Regions from separate parts of the Lysinibacillus sp. NPDC047702 genome, predicted to be linked through region 4. Evidence: riboswitches for the same ligand, from Rfam matches in the RefSeq annotation. Region 4 holds a riboswitch; each other region holds the start of a gene.

Region 1 (5,704 bases), on a different contig from region 4:
AAACGAATGGAATCATAGTATCCTTTGGGCACCGAATCATTCAAAAAATCGATGCTGTAAATTGGTTCTAGGTTGGTAGCCTTTCGAACGTTTAACTTATTTCCTAGTATACAACATGGTTTTAACTAAGTCAATAATACTTATAAAATTACTAGGTATTATTTATAAAAAATTTCAGATAACTTATCGAATGAGATAAGTGCTTGATGTAGCAACGTTTTACGCATTACCAAATGAGGCTTATCGAATGAGAAAATACGTAAACGCCACAACATTAGCCAATGTTTTTATGCTTCAATCTTTTGTTGTGAAGCTGTTACTTGCTCAATAGCTTGTTCTAAATCTGCAATAATATCCTCTACTGCCTCTAAACCGATTGATAAGCGAATGAGCGACTCGGTTACACCAGTTTGTATTAGCTCTTCAGCTGATAATTGCTGATGTGTAGTAGAAGCTGGATGAATTATTAATGATTTAGCATCCCCTACATTGGCTACGTGGGAGAATAATTTCACACTATCGATTAATTTACGCCCTGCTTCACGTCCACCTTTAATGCCAAAAGTAAGCACAGAACCGAAGCCATTTCTTAAATATTTTTTAGCTAAATCATGTGTAGGGAAATCTTCTAAGCCGTTATAATTTACATATTCCACAGATGGGTGGTTTCGTAAATATTCGGCTACTGCTAAAGCATTTTCATTATGTTTAGGGATACGCAAATGAAGCGTTTCTAAACCTTGTAATAAATTAAATGCCGCATCAGCACTTAATGTTGGCCCAAAGTCACGTAGTAATTGTACACGCAGCTTTGTAGCAAATGCAGCTGCTGCTGTGTCTATACCATATCGGATGCCATGATAGGAAGCATCTGGCTCAGTAAATCCTGGGAAACGACCACGAGTCCAATCAAATTTCCCTGCATCAACTACAACGCCACCTAAAGTTGTTCCATGTCCACCAATCCATTTTGTTGCGGAGTGAACAACAATATCGGCACCAAAATCAATTGGTGTAGAGCCATATGGTGAAGCAAACGTACTATCGATAATTAATGGTAAGCTGTTTTCATGTGCAATATTAGCCACCGCCTCAATATCTAGTACTTTTAAGCTTGGGTTACCATAAATTTCAGCGAATACTGCTTTTGTTTTATCAGTGATTGCTGCCTTGAAGTTTTCAGGATTTGTTTCATCTACAAAAATCGTTTTAATACCATAGTTTGGTAGTGTGTTAGCAAATAAATTATAAGTACCACCGTATAAAGAGCTAGCTGCAACAATTTCATCCCCTGCACCTGCAAGATTTAAAATTGAAAATGCTATCGCAGCTGCACCAGATGATAGTGCTACTGCTGCTGTACCGCCTTCTAATAAAGCGACGCGTTTTTCAAAAACATCTACAGTTGGGTTCGTAATACGTGTGTAAATATTGCCAGCTTCCTCTAGGGCAAAAAGACGTTGCGCATGAGCAGTGTCTTTAAAAACGAAAGCCGTAGAGCGATATACGGGTACGGTGCGAGATCCTGTTACCGGGTCAGGCTCTTGGCCCCCATGTAACAGCAATGTTTCTGGTTTAAAATTTGTCATTGTATACCTCCAAGTGGTTATTTTTTTACGATGGTACCGGAGATGAGGAGGATTTTTCAGTAGAAAACAAAAACCCCCTTCAGCTAAGAAGAGGGTTGCAGTTGCAAGTTTTCCTCCCCTTATCTGCCAGATCCAAGTAAGAATCTGTAGGAATTAGCACCTTAGCAAGTTCATTTCTTGCTGGTTGCCGGGCATCATAGGGCCTATCCCTCCGCCGCTCTTGATAAGAGTATTGCGATTCAATTTCCATCGTTGTTACACAGTATAATCATAGACTTTTTTTCTGTCAACACTAAAATTTTATTTTTTCCGAAACTTCAGTCTGCTTCTTTACGTAATATGAACGCATACACTATTTTAATATTTATTTAGAAAGGAGGATTTTCATGATAACAACCATCATTCTATTTATTGTTGTTGGTTATTTCATCGGCTGTCTTCATGGCTCTAAAGTGGCACAGTTTTTATCCGGTGTAGATTTAAAAAAGACTGGTCATGGGAATGCAGGTGCATCCAATGCAACCCTTTCCCTAGGATGGAAATACGGGGTATTAGTAGCACTTATCGATATTGGTAAAGGTGTGTTAGCGATTATTGGCGCACATATCTATCTAGCAGATGCAACACATTACACAGAGGTGCAAGTTTGGCTCTTCACCTATCTCATAGCAGCAGGTGTCATTCTGGGTCATAATTTCCCATTCCATATGGGCTTTAATGGCGGTAAAGGTACAGCTTCCATAATAGGAATATTGCTTGCTGTTGATTGGAAAATTGGTTTATTTGCACTTATTCTATTTGTCATTTTATCTTTTGCGACAAACTATTTAATCGTTGGTGTTTTAGAGTTCTATCTTGTTTTTTGTACAGCAACTTATTTATGGATTCCGGGAATAGGTCCAACGATTATAGCTTTGCTACTTTTTGGCATAGCTATCATATTGCATATCGAAAATATTAAACGATTAGTCAAAGGAACAGAGCCTAAGGTAACTTCGGCTTTTAAGAAAAAGAAATAATATTTTTTTGGATGTTTTTGTCTTTTCTATGACCATATATTTTCTCTTTATCTACTATTAATGCTGTAAAAAGGGAGTATTTCACTTACTTATTTTTTCTCCAATAAATAGATAAATTATTTTCTTAATAAAACATTTTACTGACCGATGTTATAGACAATAATCGTCATGTTTATCGTAGAAAGGATGAAAAAATATGTCTACTCTTCAACAAGCAGCCGCAAAACGTAATTTAAAGCCACTTTGGATTGGTTTAGCCTTTGCTTCATTAATCATCATTATTTTTTTACCTAATAACGGCGATTTACCTGTTGCGGGTCAACGGGCTTTAGCCATCTTAGCTTTCTCAGTCATTCTTTGGGTAACAGAAGCAGTTTCATATCCTGTCAGCTCTGCCATGATAATCGCACTGGTAACCGTTTTACTAGGACTGGCTCCTTCAATAGACGATCCAACAGCAGAATTAGGAACTGCAGGTGCCCTAAAATTAGCTTTAAGTGGATTTAGTAATTCTGCAGTAGCCCTAGTAGCTGCAGCTCTATTTTTAGCAGCAGCGATGCAAATTACCAACTTACATAAACGACTCGCCCTATGGATACTTTCACTTGTAGGGACTAAAACAAAAGCAATCGTTTTTGGTGCCATTTTAGTATCTATAGCACTCGCATTTTTTGTTCCTTCTGCTACAGCTCGTGCTGGCGCAGTAGTCCCAATACTACTTGGAATGGTCGCTGCATTTGGTTTGCCTCGTGATAGCCGACTCGCTGCCTTACTTGTCATCACCTCAGTACAGGCCGTCTCCATTTGGAATATTGGAATTAAGACAGCAGCCGCTCAAAATATGGTCGCTTTAAATTTTATTCAAGAACAATTTAATGTGGATATTTCTTGGGGTGCTTGGTTACTCTACGCTGCACCCTTCTCGATTATCATGTCTATAGCTTTATTTTTCATTATGATTTCTCTGATTAAGCCTGAGACTAGCAACATAGAGGGCGGAAAAGAGGTAATCAAAAAGCAGCTTGCAGAACTAGGTCCATTAAAAGCTCCTGAAGTCCGTTTAATCATCACGTCAATGGTTTTACTATTTTTCTGGGCAACTGAGGGTAAACTGCACCCATTCGACACAACAACAGTCACAATTATTGCTATCGCTATTCTATTAATGCCCAAAATCGGTGTTTATACGTGGAAGGAAGTTGAGCCTCATATTCCTTGGGGAACAATTATCGTCTTTGCGGTTGGTATAATGCTTGGTACAATTTTATTGAATACGAAAGGTGCATCATGGTTATCTGACAAAGTATTTGGATCACTCGGTCTAGATACTATGCCGATTCTAGCAACAATCGCATTGGTTACACTATTTAATATTCTAATTCACTTAGGCTTTGCCAGTGCGACAAGCTTAGCATCTGCGCTTGTACCTGTGTTTATCGTTTTGGCCTCCACATTAACGGCTAATGTTGACCAGGTCGGTTTCGTCATTGTGCAGCAATTTGTGATTAGCTTTGGCTTCCTGTTACCAATAAGCGCACCCCAAAATATGCTTGCTTATGGTACAGGAGCTTTTACAACAAAGGATTTCTTGAAATCTGGTATACCATTGACCATTATTGGTTTCATCCTAGTGCTTCTGTTCTCCGCGACCTACTGGAAATGGATTGGATTATTGTAAATAAAGTCATTAAATACTTTAATGGGAACCTGAGCAAATCTCCAGGTGATCTGATAAGTTCTACAGATAACCCGAGCAGTTCTACGGGTGACCCGAGCTATTCTCTTGGCAACCCGAGCAGTTCTTTTGGATACTATTATTAACACAAAAGCCTTGCAGGACCAATTAACTGTCCTACAAGGCTTTTGTTATCTTTCTATTATTTTGATAATGCAGCGTCCCTCATAGTACCACTTTTCTATATTTTTGTTCAATCAGATTACTTGGTTAGATATTCCATCTCTATATCACGAATATTAGGAAAAACCTTATCATCCACAATTTTATACTACTTAGAATATTCAATATATATTTAAGTAAATATTTTATTTTTCGAGAAATTTTATACATTTCCAAATTATCCGGAAATAGTTTAAACGTCAGATACATTCGATTTTGAAGAAAAAGCGTGATATGCTCTTGGTATATAAAAGGGAAAAAGGAGAATATTAAATGGTTAAAGATTTATTACGCAACCACTCTTCGGTTCGTATTTATGATGGTAATCCAATTTCAAAGGAAATCATCGAGGAGCTAATTGCTACTGCGCAAATGGCTGCTACCTCTCATTTTGTACAAGCTTATAGCGTTATTTGGGTTACAGATGAGGAGAAAAAGGAACAACTAGGCTTGCTCTCTGGTAACCCTCGTCAATTCGAAACTTCTGGCGCTGCATTTGTCTTTTGTGTAGATTTTAAACGTTTACAAATGGCTGGTAGACTAGAAGGTGTGGAAATTGTAGCAGATACAGCCGAAAACGTGCTTGTTGGGGTTGCGGATGTATCATTATTTGCTCAAAACTTTGTCATTGCTGCAGAGTCAATGGGATACGGTATTTGCTATATTGGCGGTGTTCGTAATAAACCTGCGGAAATTAGCGAATTATTGAATTTACCTGATCATGTTTTCCCACTCTTCGGCTTAACGATTGGGGTTCCTGCTCGCCGCAATGAAGTAAAACCTCGATTACCCGTTGCTGCAATCCTACATGAAAATGAATACAATGCACAACAGTACGAGAAGCTTTTACCAAATTATAACGAAACAATGGAAGCCTATTATAATAGTCGTTCTTCCAATAGAAAAATTGATAACTGGACAAAGCAAATGGCTGATTTTTTAATGGAACAACGACGTCCGCATATTAATGAATTCTTAGCTAAAAAAGGTTTCAATTGGAAATAGAATTCAATTTAGATTTTATTGGTGGGGTTACTATCGTATGATATTAACTCCACTTTTTTATATGTAAAATAGTTCATCGTGTTGCAATTAGTATATTCGTCTCTATTGTTATGTTAAATTAAGGTACAAATTAAACGAAAAGACTCTTTCCTTTTCCAACAATTCCATTCATATTAATAGATGATGACTTTATG
Region 2 (5,704 bases), on a different contig from region 4:
TTTACTATCGCTGGAAGTGCATCAAGTGATCCTACTACGCCATCCAGTTGGCGACCTCCATGATTTGAAACGATAATACCGTCTATACCATTGTCTATAGCTAGCTTTGCATCTTCAGGATGTAGAATACCTTTTAATAGGATAGGAAGATTAGATCGACGCTTTAATTCACGTACATTTTCCCAGCTTAAGGTAGGGTGGAAAACATTTTGAAGTACACCTTGGACGTAGGATTCAAATGATTCATCTGGCAGAGAAGCCATAAACACGGGATCATTGATGTAGTTTCCTCTTGCATAGCCTAGCTTTAAAGGAGAAAATTGGTTGCGAACATCTTCTTCGCGCCAGCCAAGCATAACTGTATCGACTGTGAGGACGATTGCTTCAAAGCCAGCAGACTCTGCACGAGCGGCCATACTATAAGCAATTTCCTCATTGGTAGACCAATATAACTGAAACCATTTTGTAGCGGTAGGGGCAGCTTGTGCAACATCCTCAAGTGCATGGCTAGAAACTGTGCTTTGTATATAGGGTATTTTTAATTGTTGAGCAGCACGGACAACTGCAAGCTCCCCATCATCATGTGCCATTTTATTCATGCCAACAGGGGCAAATAGAAATGGCGTTGGATATGTTTTTCCGAAAAGATTAATCGAAGTATCAATATTTGAAACATCATTTAAGAAGCGAGGTACTATGGAATACTTTTCAAATGCTGCACGATTATTGCGCAATGTTTGTTCGCCACCAGCACCTGAACGTATGTAGCCAAAAGGTCCAGCTTCAATTTTTTCTGCTACAGCCTTCTCTAAATCAGCAAAGCAAATGGGGAAGGGCGCTTGGGAGGTTATATTTTTTAATAGCAGGTCTCCATCAGTTGTCTTTGTCATTGTTACTACCTCACTTATTTATTAAAAATGGGCTTTCTTTTGTTTAAAAATGCCTGTATGCCTTCGTTATAATCATCTGAGCTAAAGGAATTAAGAATGATTTGAGCTAACACATCATTTTCTTCATTTTCACCATCTACAATAGCTTGTATAATTTTTTTAATGCCGGCATTGGCAACAGAAGATTTACTTAAGAGATGCTCAGCGAATTGCTGTGTGGCATTTTCGATATCCTCTGGCTCATGTAGGGCAGTAATCAAGCCAATACTTTTTCCTTCTTCAGCTGTAAAAATGTTTGCTGTGTATAAAATTTCTTTCGCCTTGGCAACTCCAACAATATTGATAAGACGCTTTGTACTTTCAAGATTATAGACGATGCCGATGTTTGCGGCAGTGATGCCTAATTTACTTTTGGGTGTAGCAATTCTAAAATCGCAGGCATTTGCTATTTCTAAGCCACCACCAATTGCTAAACCCTGTATCATAGCTATGGTTGGGTGCGGAAATTTATAGAGTGCGTCAATTGCCCTTAATGCCAAATCATTGTATGCCTTCGCGTTGTCAGCTGCATAACGAATATCTAAAAACTCACTAATATCTGCCCCTGAAGAAAAGGCAACCTCATTTACGCCACGGACAATTAAAAGTTTGATAGAAGGGTCAGAGCTTAAATGATGAAGCTCATTCAAAATAGCCTGAAACATTGCCCTTGATAAAGAGTTACGTTTCTCAGGACGATTTATCACTAAAGTTGCTATATAACCATTTTTCTCTACATAAATTTCATTTGTCACAGTGCTCCTCCTTAATCCTTCTTAAGTTTTGCTGCAAACCGATTGCCAATAGATTGAATACTCTGAACAAGAATGATTAAAATAAATACGGTCGCATACATAACATCGACCTCATAGCGTAAATGACCATAACGGTAGGCAAGATCACCTAAACCACCCGCACCAACCATTCCTGCCATTGCTGTTGCTCCAATAAGACCAATTGTGGCAATGGTTAAGCCTAAAATGATAGAAGGGCGAGCCTCGCGTAATAAAACATTCCAGATAATATGACGGCGTTTAATGCCCATTGCTGTATAAGCCTCTACAACACCTGGGTCCACTTCTAATAGTGCTGTCTCCATCAGTCGTGCGATATAAGGTGCCGTATAAACAACAAGTGGTACAATCACACCTTTCACACCAATCGTTGTCCCAACAATTAGCTTTGTAAACGGTAAAATAAAGAAGAGTAAAATGATAAATGGGACGGAGCGAATTATATTAATGAATAAATTAAAAAATTGATAAAGAAATTTATTTTCAAAAGATTGACCAGGACGTGTTAAAACAATTAAGAGCCCTAATGGAATTCCAATGACTATGGAAAAGAATAAAGATATTCCGACCATTTGGAAGGTTTCGATAATTGATTTTCCAATAACATCTGACCAATCTGTAAAGAAGCCTTGAATACTATTCATTTTGTTCGCCTCCTAATTCCTCTACGGCTACTCCATTTTCTGTGAAATACGTTAATGCCTTTTGTACAATATGCGCCTCACCATTTAAATGAACGACGATATTTCCGACGATGCCATTTTTTAATTCAATAATATTGGCAGTTAAAATATTTGGCTGAACATCGTATACTTTGCTGACCTCTGTCAGTAACGGTTTTCCAGTACTTTCTCCGAGAAATGTTAGACGAATAACACTCCCTGAAACATTGAGCTGCTGGATAAGAGAAGGGGATAGATTACGCTGTGAAATCGTGTTCAAGAACTTTCGCGTTGTTGGGTGCTGAGGCTTCGCAAAAAGATCAATAGCAGAGCCGTATTCCACAACTTTCCCTGCTTCAAGAACAGATACATCATCGCAGATTTTTTGTATGACATTCATTTCATGCGTAATAAGTAAAATAGTAATGCCTAGCTCACGATTAATTTTCAATAAAAGCTCAAGAATGGCTTCTGTTGTTTCTGGATCAAGTGCACTAGTCGCTTCATCACTTAGTAAGATTTCGGGTTCCTGTGCTAATGCACGGGCAATAGCAACTCGTTGTTTTTGACCTCCTGAAAGCTGACTTGGAAAGCTTTCTAATTTTTCTGTTAAACCAACAATTTCAGCGTATTTCGCCACACGATTTTTTACTTCGACATCGTTATAGCCAAGAAGCTTTAATGGGATAGCAATATTGTTATAAACGGTCGCAGTTTTTAAGAGATTAAAATGCTGGAAGATCATCCCGATCTTTTGACGGGTCTTTCGAAGATCATTTAGGGAAAGGGAAGTAATATCCACATTATTGATCCAAACTTTTCCTGCTGTTGGACGCTCCAATAGGTTGACACAGCGAATAAGTGTACTTTTACCTGCACCACTATAGCCAATGACCCCATGAATTTCACCTTTTTTAACATGAAGGTTAATCCCATTCACTGCTCTGACAATACCTTTTTTTGTTTTAAATTCTTTGGATATATTTTCTAACCGAATCATATGGATGTCTCCTTTCTAAAAAGCAAGAATCTGCTCGCTTTCCCAAAGGATTCTAGCAGATTCTCTATTTTATCCCGCTTAACGTGCTGTATAATCCCCTTTTCAAGAACAAAAAATTCTAAGTAGGGATCTTAATAACCTGTATAAGCCCAATTGTTTCAACGAATAATCAGTGGAAGATGGGGAAAATAACCACTTTGTCGAAGTCTATTTTTAGTACTTACCAGCTTGCAATTACAGAACCCTTAAATTCATCTTCAATAAATTTGCGTACTTCATCAGATTGATAAGCTTCAACGAATTTTTTAATCGTTGGATCATTCTCATTTTCGGCACGTACTACGATATAGTTTACATAAGGAGAGTCAGTAGATTCTAAAAGGATAGAATCTTCTTTAGGATTAATGCCAGCATCAAGCGCAAAGTTTGTATTAATAGCAGCTACATCAACCTCACTAAGCTGCTTTGGAATTTGTGCAGCCTCTAACTCTATGAATTTTAAATTTTTCTTGTTTTCCTCAACATCACGGATAGATGCTGTTAGGCCAGTACCTTCTTTTAATTTAATATAGCCAGCTTCTTGTAAAACAAATAGTGCACGGGCACCGTTTGTTGGATCGTTTGGTAAACCAAATGTTGCTCCGTCTGGTATTTCATCAAAAGATTTATATTTTTCAGAGTAAACACCCATTGGATTCAGAATAGTTTTTCCTACTGGTACTAAGTCTGTATCATGATCTTTATTAAAAGTATCTAAGAAAGGCTCGTGCTGATAGCTGTTTGCATCAAGATCGCCTTCAGCTAATGAAGTATTAGGTAAAACATAGTCAGAGAAGGATTTAAGCTCTACTTCCAAGCCTTTTTCCTTTGCAACTTTTGCCGCAACCTCTGCAATTTGTTCATGTGGACCAGAAGTGACACCTACTACGATTTTATTTTCATTAATAGCCTTACCTTGGTCGCCATTACTATCTTCTTTTGTACCACAGCCTACTAATGCCGCTGCTAATGTAAGACCTGCTAAGCCTATTAAAAATTTGTTTCGTTTCTTCATGAAAATGACCTCCAAAGTTTGTTTTATCGGTTTTTAAAAATAAAAAAAACTCTCTTATAAACTAAGAGAGGCTCATGAAAAAACGTCCTCTCTTATCTATCAAACGACAATCGTTTGCAGGATTTAGCACCTTCCTTTAAAAAGGAGGTTGCCGAGCTTCATAGGGCCAGTCCCTCAGCTACTCTTGATAAGAGATATATAGTATTTTTATAAATCCGATAGAACTAATATAAATTATAGGTTATTATTAGTCAATAATTATTTTATTTTTTATTTATTTTGATTTAGCAAATATGTGAAGAGATGAATGGTTTTTTGTTTTTGCATCCGCTGAATCAAGTGAGAGCCCCCTACGGATTTTGAGTAGAAGCTTTTAGAGCTAGCTGGACGTTGGGCGTAAATAATTTTGAAGCAAAAGGGGGTGTAGGGATGCCTATAAGAGTAAATTATGGAGTTGGAGCATTTGGAAAAGTGATTAGTGCTCGTATTTTAATGGGGACTGATATTATTGAGGGGATAGAGGCAATCTGTCAAGAGAACGATATTGAGTCGGCTACCATTGTTAGCTGTATTGGCAGTTTTCAAAAAAGTAGTTTTGTATATTTAGTACCAGATGAGACCTCTAAAATTAATGTCGGTTTCAGTGAAGTAGTTAAAAAAGAGGGACCCCTTGAATTTATTCAAGGTGCTGGTGTTGTGTGTAAACGTGATGGAGAATATGAGACGCATCTTCATGGATCAATGAGTGATCAATGGGGTCAAGTATCGGGAGGGCATTTGATAAAGGGTGGAAATATTGTAATTACAGCCGATATCGTTTTAGCTGAGGTACAGGGCATTCAGCATATTCGCCAATTTGATGATGAAACAGGACATGTTCAATTTTATCCTTTAGAAAAAGACTTACGAAGTCCAAGAAAGATCGAGAAATGAAAAAACTGTTCTATGGCATTGCTGTAGAACAGTTTTTTTGGAATTTGTTTATATCAATTATGCCTCGGCATAATTGCGTCCGGAATCGGCTTTGTGCTTAGGCCTGCGTGATGCAGATCAGTTAGCCGTTATCGCATGGATGCGATGATTTTAGGCTAACATCCTTTATTAACTCCTTTTCGATTCCGTGACATCCGCCAGAGGCTTTGGGCCAACACGATGTTGGTCACTCAGGCGTTTTCACAGGATGTGAAGATCTTAGCCTGAGTTCCTCTATTTCAGCGGGTGTTTGGACACCTCTGAAAAGTAGCTTAAATTCATTCAGATCACTA
Region 3 (5,704 bases), on a different contig from region 4:
GATCATGAGCTTGAGGAATGGATTACGAAAGAACGAAAAGCATTTTTTGTAGAGTAAAAAATAAAGAATCTGCTTGCCTTTAGAGGCAAGCAGATTCTTTTTTAATAAAATACTTTATCAACATTATATCTAGAGCGGAAAACATTAATGGCATACGTTTCGTAAATTTCACGTTCCATTGGATCTTCTATTTCATAAACTTCAATTTTGAAAATTTCTTGACGATGATTTTTCATAGGTGATACATTGTCTTCAAAATGTTTTTTTATACGTTGACGAATTTTACGCGCTTTACCGACAAATAAAAGCTCATTTTTCTCATTGTAAAATAAGAAGATGCCACCTTTGTCTCGTGTGATTTTATGGAAGTCAATAAAACCATGGTATGGTGTAATTGGTACATCACCAGGCTTTAAATCTTGCTCACGCTGGCGAATCACTAAATCTGGTTTAGGAAATTCAATTTTAATCAAGCTATTCACGTTCCTCTCTGTTACTAAAGGTATATGTTAACATAATCACAGCATGTTTACCATAAAATTTCATATGTTGTTATGATGATTAGTGTTCATCAAAATTTAGCTAAACATGCATAGTAATGACAAAATATTCTATGTTTTATTGATATTCTTAATAGTTCATGTTACAATTCATTTTAATTAAATAATCTTATCAAGAGAAGCTGAGGGATTTGGCCCGATGACGCTTCAGCAACCTCTAACAAATGTTAGAAAGGTGCTAATTCCAGCAAAGGTTTTTTCCTTTGAGAGATAAGAGTGAACGTGGTGAAAATCCCCCTCATTCTATCTCGCATGGAATAAGGGGGATTTTTTAATTTCATAAAAAGTGTCATTGTAAACTTGATTTTGAAGAGGGAAATAAAAGAGAGGGGAATGCAAGATGCCAATTAATATTCCAAAAAACTTACCAGCTGGAGAACATTTACGAGAGGAAAAGATTTTCGTGATGGAAGAGGATCGTGCGAATACACAACAAATTCGTCCATTAAATATATTAATTTTCAACTTAATGCCTGAAAAAGAGAAAACAGAGCTGCAATTACTGCGCTTGCTAGGGAATACGCCACTGCAAGTCAATATTACATTTTTAAATACAGCAACACATGAATCAAAAAATGTTAGTAAATCACATTTACAGCTATTTTACACGACTTTCCAACAAATTCGTCATCGCCGCTTTGACGGAATGATTATTACAGGAGCACCTGTAGAGAAGATGGCTTTTGAAGAAGTGAATTACTGGCAGGAAATCTCACAAATTATGGATTGGTCTAAGAAAAACGTGACATCTATCCTACATATATGTTGGGGGGCACAGGCTGCTTTATATCATCATTATGGAATCGGGAAGGTTGAACTTCCAGCAAAATGCTCAGGTGTTTATTCGCATGTCATTACAGATTTAACAGTCGACTTAGTGCGTGGATTTAGTGATTTATTTACAGCACCACATTCTCGTTATACATCTGTTTCTATTGATGAAGTACGCAATCATCCTGATTTACGTTTACTGTCCTATTCAGAGGATGCAGGTGTATTTATTGTGCAGTCCAAGGATAATAAAAACATTATGATCACAGGTCATCTTGAGTATGATGCAACAACTTTAGCAGATGAATATAATCGAGATGTCGCAAAAGGGTTAGATATTACTGTACCGGTGAACTATTTCCCGAATGACGACCCAGCACATGAGCCAATTAATACATGGCGTGCCCATACCCATTTGCTATTCTCAAACTGGCTGAATTACTATGTTTATCAAGAAACACCATATGAATGGGATTTCGTTGATGAAATTGAATATCATATTTAGTTAAATTTAAATCCGCAAAAAGCCCAATGTCTCAACTTACTAGAGTGAGAGGTTGGGCTTTTGCTATTTCACTCTTTGTTCACAAATACTGCCATTTTTCCCTTGGATAATTTCTAAAAAGTTGAATTCTACTTAATGTTTGGTATATTATTTTATCAAATGATAGATTTAACTATCATTTTTATTTTACTGAAAGAAGGGATTCATGATGATAAGTGTAGAAGATGTTCCAAAACCAAAAACATTTGGTCCACTTGGCCATTTGCCCTTAATCGATAAAGAGCAGCCAACATTATCACTTTGTAAGCTTGCAGAAGAGTATGGGCCGATATATCGATTAGAAATCCCAGGTTATACTAGCTTAGTAATATCTGGTCATGAATTGGTAGCTGATGTTTGTGATGTTTCACGTTTTGATAAGCAGATTTATAGTGAGTTAGAAAATGTTCGTGCTTTTGGTGGTGATGGCTTATTTACAAGCAGAACAACTGAGCTGAACTGGCAAAAGGCACATAATATCCTACTTCCCACGTTTAGTAAACAGGCTATGAAGGATTATCATTCTATGATGACGGATATTGCTACACAGCTGATACAAAAATGGGAACGTTTGAATCCGATGGAGGAAATTGATGTCCCAGAGGATATGACACGGTTAACGCTAGATACCATTGGATTATGTGGCTTCAACTATCGTTTTAATAGCTTTTATAGAGAAACACATAGCCCTTTTATTATGAGTATGGTTCGTGCTTTAAATGAAGCCATGTTAAAAAGTTCCCGATTAAAGATACAAAATCTGATGATGGTTGGCACAAGGCGTCAATTTAACGAAGATATTGAAACAATGTTTTCATTAGTAGATAAAATTATTGAGGAGCGAAAGACAAGAGGTATGCAGGAGGAGATAGATTTACTAGGCAGAATGTTAAATGTAAAAGATCCTGACACAGGAGAAACGCTGAGCGATGAAAATATTCGCTATCAAATCATTACATTTTTGATAGCCGGACATGAAACAACAAGTGGATTGCTATCCTTTGCCCTCTATTTTTTAATTAAGCATCCTGAAGTGCTAGAAAAGGCTTATAAGGAAGTTGATCAAGTATTGACTGAAGAAACACCAACATATGAACAGATTTTACAGCTAAAGTACATTCGTCTAATTTTAAATGAATCATTACGTTTATGGCCAACAGCACCTGGCTTTGAGCTTTATGCTAAAGAGGATACTGTGATTGGCGACAAGTATTTGATTAAAAAAGGAGACAATATTAGTGTTCTTCTGCCGCAGCTTCATCGTGATAAAAATGCGTGGGGTGAAAATGTTGAACAATTTTATCCAGAGCGCTTTGAAGATCCTCAGAATATTCCTACACATGCCTTTAAACCGTTTGGAAATGGTCAGCGTGCCTGTATCGGCATGCAATTTGCCCTTCATGAGGCAACTTTGGTGTTAGCAATGATTTTACAGCGTTTTGAATTAATTGATTATGATAATTATCAATTAAAAATACAGCAAACTCTTACGATAAAGCCAGGTGATTTTAAAATTCGAGTAAAGCAGCGTAATCGAGTAATTAACCAGAAAACAACAGTAGCACCTCAGCGACTAGAAAAAATGCATACTTTACCAAAACTCAGTGTAGAGAATGCAAAAATGTCTTTGTTAATCCTCTATGGCTCTGATTTGGGAACAGCAGAAAGAGTTGCTAAACAGTTAGCAGACGAATCTATTTTGTATGGTATTCACAGTGAAGTAGCTTCGCTAGATGAGTATGCTGGAAAATTACCTAAAGAGGGCGCTGTATTGATTGTTTGCTCTTCTTATAATGGTCATCCTCCAAGAAATGCTCGAAAGTTTCTTGCATGGCTAGAGAATAGTAATGAGAATAGCCTACAAGGAGTAAATTATGCTGTGTTTGGCTGTGGAGATCGAAATTGGCATTATACGTATCAAAAGGTACCTCGAACGATAGATCAACAGCTTGCCATTAAAGGGGCTACAAGAATTTTGCTACATGGGGAAGCGGACGCAAGTGCAGATTTTGAAAAGCAATTGGAGCACTGGCGAGAGCAGCTGTGGCAGACTATGAAAGAGACATTTGATTTAACTATAGATGACAATATGCTACAGGAACAAGCTAAATTGTCTATTCAAGTTGTAAAAGGCTTAGAAACGGTACCACTTGCATTAAAACATGGCGCCTGCTATGCATCAATTATAAAAAATGAAGAGCTTCAATCAGCCAATAGTAAACGGAGTACACGTCATATTGAAATTGCATTGCCAAAGGGGCTTAGCTATCAGGAGGGGGATCATCTTGGAGTGGTACCTAAGAATAGCAGCAAGCTAATCCATCGAGTTCTTCGTCGATTTAAATTGAATGCAAATGATCAGCTACTCATTTCGTTTAATGGAAATGGATCACATCTTCCTACAGATGATTATCCGGTCAGCTTATACGAAGTGCTTGCGACAAGTGTTGAATTGCAGGAGACAGCTAGTCGTATACAAATACGAGAGCTAGCAGCGTATACAGAGTGTCCACCGCATAAACGTGAATTAGAGCAGCTATTACAGGAAGATATTTATAGGGAGCAGGTATTAAAAAAACGCTTATCTATGCTAGAGCTCCTTGAAATGTATGATGCCTGTGAATTACCGTTTGAAAAATTTATAGCTTTACTACCGCCTTTAAAGGTTAGATATTATTCCATTTCTAGTTCACCAATGGAAAATCCTGAACGACTTAGTATTACAGTAGGTGTCCTGCAGGAAGCAGCCTGGAGTGGGCGGGGGGACTATCATGGCGTAGCATCAAATTATTTGTCACAGTGTCAACCAGGTGAATCGCTGGTGATATTTATACGTTCAGCTGATTCAGGATTCCTGCTGCCAGAGGATGCGTCTACATCGATCATAATGGTTGGACCAGGAACTGGTATAGCACCATTTAGAGGCTTTTTACAGGCTCGTGCTGCGATGAAACAGCGAGGAATTTCACTTGGGCAAGCACATCTTTTCTTCGGCTGTAGAAATGATGCTGATTTTATTTATCGTGAGGAGCTTGAGCAGTTTGAAAAGGATGGGATTGTGACACTTCATACGGCATTTTCTCGTAAAGATGGAATACAGAAAGCTTATGTGCAGCAATTAATGGTGCCATATGCCTCAAATATTATCGAAATGTTAAATAATAATGGACGATTATATGTTTGTGGAGATGGTAATTACATGGCACCAGCTGTAGAGGCTATGTTGCAGTATGCCTATCAATCTGAAAAAGGAGTAGAGGAAAAGAAGGCAAAAGCCTGGTTAGAGCAGCATCAGTATAGAGGAAACTATGTTAAGGATGTCTGGGTCCAGAATGGGTAGTGATATTCTTTGTAATGCAAAATGTTTTATTTCCTTGTAAGAACAGCCTTCACGATGTGCAAGTAGGTTGAATTCCAGTGTCCTGTATTCTACAATTGTATCAATTGGTAGTAAACACTATCTAGTATTCACCTTATTTTTGGAAAGAAGTGAAGCATGATGAAAAACGTAAAAGAGGCCAGGCTTCATGCTATATTAGATGCAGCTACAGAGCTTCTAGTCGAAAAGCCGACTGCCTCCTTAACTGACATCGCTAACTATGCTGGCATTGGTATCGCTACATTGCATCGTTATATTGAAAGCAGGGAACAATTGATGTTGCAATTAGGTTTTAGAGCTGTTCAGGTTGTCAGTGATACCATGAATGAAATACCAGTTGATGAAGAAAAGCTGGAATCCTATATCCCGAAGCTTGTTGAGGCTTTAATTCCGTTAGGAGATAAAATTTATTTTCTTGCACATGAATGCTCCGTAAATTACAGTTCAGAA
Region 4 (5,704 bases):
GGTTAGGTAATACATAATCTGTATACGTTTCAATTTTAAGATCAATACCCTGTTCAGCTAAAATCGGTTTTGCTTTTTCTAAGATAACTGCGTGTGGTGTATTTGAAGCACCTACTGTTAATGTTACATTTTCTTTACTATCTGTTTTATCTTCTGTTGATGCACCTGAGCTTGCATCATCTTTTTTACCAGCACCACAAGCAGCTAAAGCTAGTACTAATACTGATAAGAATAATCCCGCTAATAACTTCTTCATTTTATTACACTCCCTTTTATTTTGTTCAAAAATATGTTAACGGTAGAAAACCGAAATAACCTTTAACGTTTATCTGTTTTAGCAGTAATCATATCGCCTATCCATTGAATAATAAATACGACTACTAAGATTAGAATAGTTGCCATTAATGTCACATCAGAGCGATTACGTTGGAAGCCGTCCAAGAAAGCTAAGTTTCCTAACCCGCCTGCACCAATAATTCCAGCCATAGCTGTATACCCAACAAGTGCGACAGCTGTTACAGTAATACCTGAAATAAGTGCTGGTAATGATTCCGGAATTAACACCTTCCATATAATAGTAGAAGTTTTAGCACCCATAGATCGGGCTGCCTCGATTACCCCTTTATCAATTTCACGTAATGCAATTAATACCATACGTGCATAGAATGGTGCAGCACCAATAATTAGTGCTGGCAACGCAGCATTGGCACCTCGGATTGTGCCGAACAAGAATTTCGTAAATGGAATTAATAAAATAATTAACAAGATAAATGGAAGTGAACGGAAAATATTTACGAGTGATCCTGTTAAAAAATTAACAATCTTATTAGCCCAAAGTTGATGTGGACTTGTTAAAAATAATACGATTCCAATTACTAATCCAAGGATGAATGTTACTACGGTTGAAAAAGCAGTCATATACAATGTTTCATAGGTAGCTGTCCACATTCGCTCCCAGTCGACATTCGGAAAGAGATTAGTTAGCATTTGAAATCACCTCCGTTTGTACTTCGACTGTATTTAAGTAACCTAATGCATCAGCAACATTTGCCTCTGTACCATCAATTTGCACAATAAGTGTACCGTAAGCACCGTTTTTCGTTTGAGAGATATTACCATGCACAATACTGACTTCTACATCAAAGTGCTTGACGAGGTGTGAAATAACAGGTTGCTCTGTTTTTTCGCCGACAAAAATTAGCTTAACAAGTTGTCCAGTTGGATAATTTGCTTTTATTTGTGCAACCGTCTCCTGCGTTTCCTTTGTATCTGTAATTTGAGACACAAATTTTTTCGTAATAGTGGCTTGTGGTGCTTGAAATACTTGTAAAACCTCACCACGTTCTACTATTTCTCCTGCCTCCATTACTGCTACACGATGACAGATTTTACGAATAACGTGCATTTCATGTGTAATTAACACAATTGTTAATCCTAAACGCTCGTTAATATCAACAAGTAAATCCAAGATTGCATCCGTAGTCTCTGGATCAAGTGCTGAGGTTGCCTCATCACATAATAAAACCTCTGGATTATTGGCTAGCGCTCTAGCAATACCGACACGTTGCTTTTGACCACCCGATAGCTGTGATGGATACGCCTGATCACGTCCATCTAAACCAACAAGGGTAATCAATTCTTTCACACGTGCATCACGCTGTGCCTTTGAAACACCTGCGATTTCTAGTGGAAAAGCGATATTTTCAGCAACGGTTCTAGACCATAGTAGATTAAAATGCTGGAAAATCATACTTACCTTTTGTCTAGCATCTCTGAGCTTTTGCCCCTTTATAGATGAAAACTCTTGATTGTTAACCTTCACCGTACCAGATGTAGGCTTTTCTAAGCCGTTCAATAAACGAATCATCGTACTTTTACCAGCGCCACTATAGCCGATAATGCCAAATATTTCACCTTTATTAATGGAAAGGTTTACGTCTTTGACTGCTGTTAATTCGCCATTTGCGGTTTTGTATTTCTTCGTAATATTTTGAAGCTGGATCATAGCGAATACTCCTTTTCTCATATAGAAAACCCCTTCACTCACAGACAAGTAGAAGGGGTCACGTATTTATACGCTCAACCGTTCTCTCATCTTTCAAAGATAAATCTTTGGGTGATTTGGCACCTTTTCACTTTGTGATGGTTGCCGGGCTTCATAGGGCACTTCCCTCCGCCACTCTTCATAAGAGTTCGATATATTTAATGTTTTAGTAATCTATTTGTTACTTTACCATGCTAGCAAACTTCAGTCAATTGATTTTTTTAACAATTCGTATAAAAATGGTACGGATTGAAAAGCATAGATTTTTTCTGTCACTTTTCCGCCATCACAGACGAGTAGACAAGGTACACTCTCGATTTCGTGATCTAAAGCAATCTCCTCAACAAAATTTAGGTTTGCTTTGCCGATTTGAAGCTTAGGCAGTAATTGCTCAACAATCATCATCATTTTCGATGCTACAGCACATGTACCACACAAAGGTGTATATAAATAAAAGGCAGCTCTTTCCCCCGACTGGATAGCCGCGACCCACTGCTCTTTTGACCATTCTTCCATTTTTTCACGCAACCTTACAAAATAAATTGATTATGGATTGAGAAATGTGCTCGTAGCAATATCATTGCTAATATCTTTCTTGGAGTTGTCTCGACTTCTTTATACGTTGGCATTGTACGTAAATGCTCTGCCTCTGGATAATGTCTGTCCATTAATGCCCGCAGCTTATCTCCTGATGGATCTGCATCAAAAAATGTATAAAGCTCACAGCCTTCATATGGATCAAGCAACACTTCTAATTGATGCACACCAATTGTACCATTCGTACAAAGTATTGTGACATCTTCACTTAAAATAGGTTCAATTTGAAGCTTATCCGAACGGCCTTCAACAATTAAGCATTTTCCCTCGAACATCACGCCACCCCCATTAGACATATCCCTTTTCCTTATAATCATTATATCAATTAAGCACTAACGATGGTAATGTTAGACACCCATTGAGAAGCAAACTATCTTACCAGCCATGAAGATAATAAAAAACGTCGGTAAATGCCGACGTTTTTCTATTAGGGCTTGTCTTATTCAGCGATCATTTCTTCGTATTGCTCTGCTGTCATAAGCTTTTCAACTTCTGATGCATCAGCAGGCTCAACAACGATCATCCAAGCTTTTTCATATGGTGATTCATTAACGAATTCTGGGCTATCTTCTAAATCTGCATTTACTTCAACTACTGTACCTGAGATTGGTGCATATAATTCAGAAACAGTTTTCACTGATTCTACGCTACCGAATGGATCGTCTGTTTTGATTTCATCGCCGACTTGTGGAAGCTCAACGAAAACGATATCTCCTAATTCAGATTGTGCGAAGTGAGTAATACCGATACGTACTTTTCCATCTTCTACTTTTACCCATTCATGTTCTTCAGAGTATCGTAAGTCTTTAGGTGTGCTCATGCAAAAAACCCCTCCATAAATATGTAATATATTCACTTTCAGTTTGCCATACTTCTACTATAAAAACAAGGATAATTACGGCTATTTCCAAGCTTGCTCAAAATCAGATTCTTTAAACCCTAAAGTTACTTTTTTACCATCAGTAACGATTGGACGTTTGATTAACATACCATCAGAAGCAAGTAGCTCGAGCTGCTCCTCCTCAGTCATATCAGCAAGTTTGTCCTTCAAACCAAGCTCTCTATACTTCATGCCAGACGTATTAAAAAACTTTTTCAGTGGTATTCCGCTTGTTTGCCATAGCTTAGTTAATTCGTTCTTTGTAGGTGGTTGTTCTACAATGTGTATCTCTTCATACGCTATATCATTGTCGTTTAGCCATTTTTGCGCTTTCTTACAAGTTGTACATTTTGGATATTGGATAAATTGAATCGTCATTGAAAGGCTCCTCTACTTTCTTTTTAGGACACTGAATTTTCTGTGTCTTCCTCATTTTCTGTAGTATACCATCATAACCTTACAAACCAAAATGAAACAGTTTTAGCTGTTCTCTCCCCAAAATCCAGACTCCACTACAGTCTATCCATCTCTTTCTTAATTCTATCCGTCACTTCGATGTTTCTATCAGTCACTTTTGTAAATCTATCCGTTACTCTCTGAATTCTATCCGTCTCAACCATAAAAAGCCCAGCTATCCAATTAAAGATAGCTAGGCTGTTTTATTTATTACACTACATATTTTTCTGCGTCAATCAACTTAACAGATGCTTCACGTTTCTTCGCGATTAAGTTGTAAGGATTGTTGCGTGTTAGCTTACGTAGTGCAGATAGCGTCATGCGCGCTGCATCTCCGTCCGCTGAAGCAAGAATTGTATCTTTTGCCTCTTTTTCAATTTCTGCAAATGCTTCCTGACAGAAGATTTGCGTATACAGTAATTTTTGCTGTGCTTTTTCAGCACCATCACGTGCAATTGCTTTCTCAGTACGTAATACAGCTGACTCCATCGCAAATAATTGGTTAGCGATATTCGCAATATTCACCAATACCTCTTGCTCTTGATCAAGCTTCGGACCAAAGCGTTGTGCTGCTAAGCCTGCAGCTAATACTGCGATTTTCTTTGCATTTTTCACTAGATATTTTTCTTGTGCTAGTGGCTCTGTACCAATATCTTCAGGCATTAGCATAAGCAGCTCTTGCTGTAAATTTTGAGCCACTTGTAATAATGGAAGCTCACCCTTTAATGCCTTCTTCATAAATGTACCTGGTACAATCATACGGTTAATTTCATTTGTTCCTTCAAAAATTCGATTAATACGAGAATCGCGATAAATTCTCTCTACCTCATATTCAGCCATAAAGCCATAACCGCCATGAAGTTGTACTGCTTCATCTGCAATATAGTCTAATGTTTCTGATCCAAATACTTTCGCAATAGAGCATTCAATTGCATATTCAGCGATAGCACCTGCAATTACTTTTCCTTGCTTTTGCTCTTCAGGGCTTAACTGACTTAAACGATCCTCAAATAGACCAACAGTCCGATAATTTAATGATTCAGAAGCATACAATTGAGAAGCCATTGTTGATAATTTCTCTTTTGTAAGATTGAAATCAGATAGCTTTGTTTTAAATTGCTGACGTTGGTTTGTATATTGAATCGCCAGCTCTAATGCGCGTTTAGATCCGCCAATTGTACCAACACCTAGTTTATAACGACCAATATTTAAAATATTAAAGGCAATTACGTGTCCTCGGCCGATTTCACCTAATAGATTTTCTGCAGGTACTTCTGCATCTTCTAACACTAATGTACGAGTGGATGAAGATTTAATCCCCATTTTCTTCTCTTCAGGCCCCACTGAAACACCGTTAAATGCACGTTCTACGATAAATGCAGAGAATTTATCGCCATCGATTTTAGCGTACACAACAAATACGTCTGCAAAGCCTGCATTTGTAATCCATTGCTTTTCACCATTTAGAATATAATGAGTGCCTGCATCATTTAGTTTTGCAGTCGTTTTTGCCCCTAATGCATCAGAACCAGAACCTGGCTCTGTTAATGCGTAGGCAGCAATTAATTCACCGGAAGCTAGCTTTGGTAAGTATTTTTGCTTTTGCTCTTCATTACCAAACAATACAATTGGTAATGAACCAATACCCACATGTGCACCATGCGTAATTGAGAAACCACCCGCAACTGACATTTTTTCTGCGATTAAGGCAGAAGATACTTTGTCTA

Evidence for each region. Region 4 has a riboswitch for S-adenosylmethionine ahead of ACQKIM_RS19865 (methionine ABC transporter ATP-binding protein). Riboswitches for the same ligand answer to the same signal wherever they lie in the genome.
Region 1: it holds a riboswitch for S-adenosylmethionine, as region 4 does, so the genes downstream of both, ACQKIM_RS08155 (O-acetylhomoserine aminocarboxypropyltransferase/cysteine synthase family protein) here and ACQKIM_RS19865 (methionine ABC transporter ATP-binding protein) in region 4, are expected to answer to the same signal.
Region 2: it holds a riboswitch for S-adenosylmethionine, as region 4 does, so the genes downstream of both, ACQKIM_RS27120 (MetQ/NlpA family ABC transporter substrate-binding protein) here and ACQKIM_RS19865 (methionine ABC transporter ATP-binding protein) in region 4, are expected to answer to the same signal.
Region 3: it holds a riboswitch for S-adenosylmethionine, as region 4 does, so the genes downstream of both, metA (homoserine O-acetyltransferase MetA) here and ACQKIM_RS19865 (methionine ABC transporter ATP-binding protein) in region 4, are expected to answer to the same signal.

The regions. Positions count from the first base shown of each region.
Region 1 is NZ_JBNNMG010000011.1:19,294-24,997, reverse strand. It holds gene ACQKIM_RS08155 (O-acetylhomoserine aminocarboxypropyltransferase/cysteine synthase family protein) at 288-1,589, opposite strand; SAM riboswitch class I at 1,706-1,819, opposite strand; gene ACQKIM_RS08150 (glycerol-3-phosphate acyltransferase) at 1,976-2,608, shown strand; gene ACQKIM_RS08145 (DASS family sodium-coupled anion symporter) at 2,805-4,286, shown strand; gene chrR (class II chromate reductase ChrR) at 4,779-5,510, shown strand.
Region 2 is NZ_JBNNMG010000105.1:106-5,809, reverse strand. It holds gene ACQKIM_RS27140 (alpha-hydroxy acid oxidase) at 1-890, opposite strand, end outside; gene ACQKIM_RS27135 (enoyl-CoA hydratase/isomerase family protein) at 905-1,684, opposite strand; gene ACQKIM_RS27130 (methionine ABC transporter permease) at 1,696-2,367, opposite strand; gene ACQKIM_RS27125 (methionine ABC transporter ATP-binding protein) at 2,360-3,385, opposite strand; gene ACQKIM_RS27120 (MetQ/NlpA family ABC transporter substrate-binding protein) at 3,606-4,439, opposite strand; SAM riboswitch class I at 4,529-4,633, opposite strand; gene ACQKIM_RS27115 (PPC domain-containing DNA-binding protein) at 4,869-5,372, shown strand.
Region 3 is NZ_JBNNMG010000024.1:30,782-36,485, forward strand. It holds gene ACQKIM_RS13220 (TrmB family transcriptional regulator) at 1-57, shown strand, start outside; gene ACQKIM_RS13225 (nucleotide excision repair endonuclease) at 102-473, opposite strand; SAM riboswitch class I at 667-777, shown strand; gene metA (homoserine O-acetyltransferase MetA) at 901-1,836, shown strand; gene ACQKIM_RS13235 (bifunctional cytochrome P450/NADPH--P450 reductase) at 2,042-5,215, shown strand; gene ACQKIM_RS13240 (TetR/AcrR family transcriptional regulator) at 5,375-5,704, shown strand, end outside.
Region 4 is NZ_JBNNMG010000049.1:27,767-33,470, forward strand. It holds gene ACQKIM_RS19855 (MetQ/NlpA family ABC transporter substrate-binding protein) at 1-256, opposite strand, end outside; gene ACQKIM_RS19860 (methionine ABC transporter permease) at 319-987, opposite strand; gene ACQKIM_RS19865 (methionine ABC transporter ATP-binding protein) at 977-2,005, opposite strand; SAM riboswitch class I at 2,089-2,192, opposite strand; gene ACQKIM_RS19870 (thioredoxin family protein) at 2,249-2,560, opposite strand; gene ACQKIM_RS19875 (hypothetical protein) at 2,575-2,916, opposite strand; gene gcvH (glycine cleavage system protein GcvH) at 3,081-3,461, opposite strand; gene ACQKIM_RS19885 (arsenate reductase family protein) at 3,543-3,899, opposite strand; gene ACQKIM_RS19890 (acyl-CoA dehydrogenase family protein) at 4,188-5,704, opposite strand, start outside.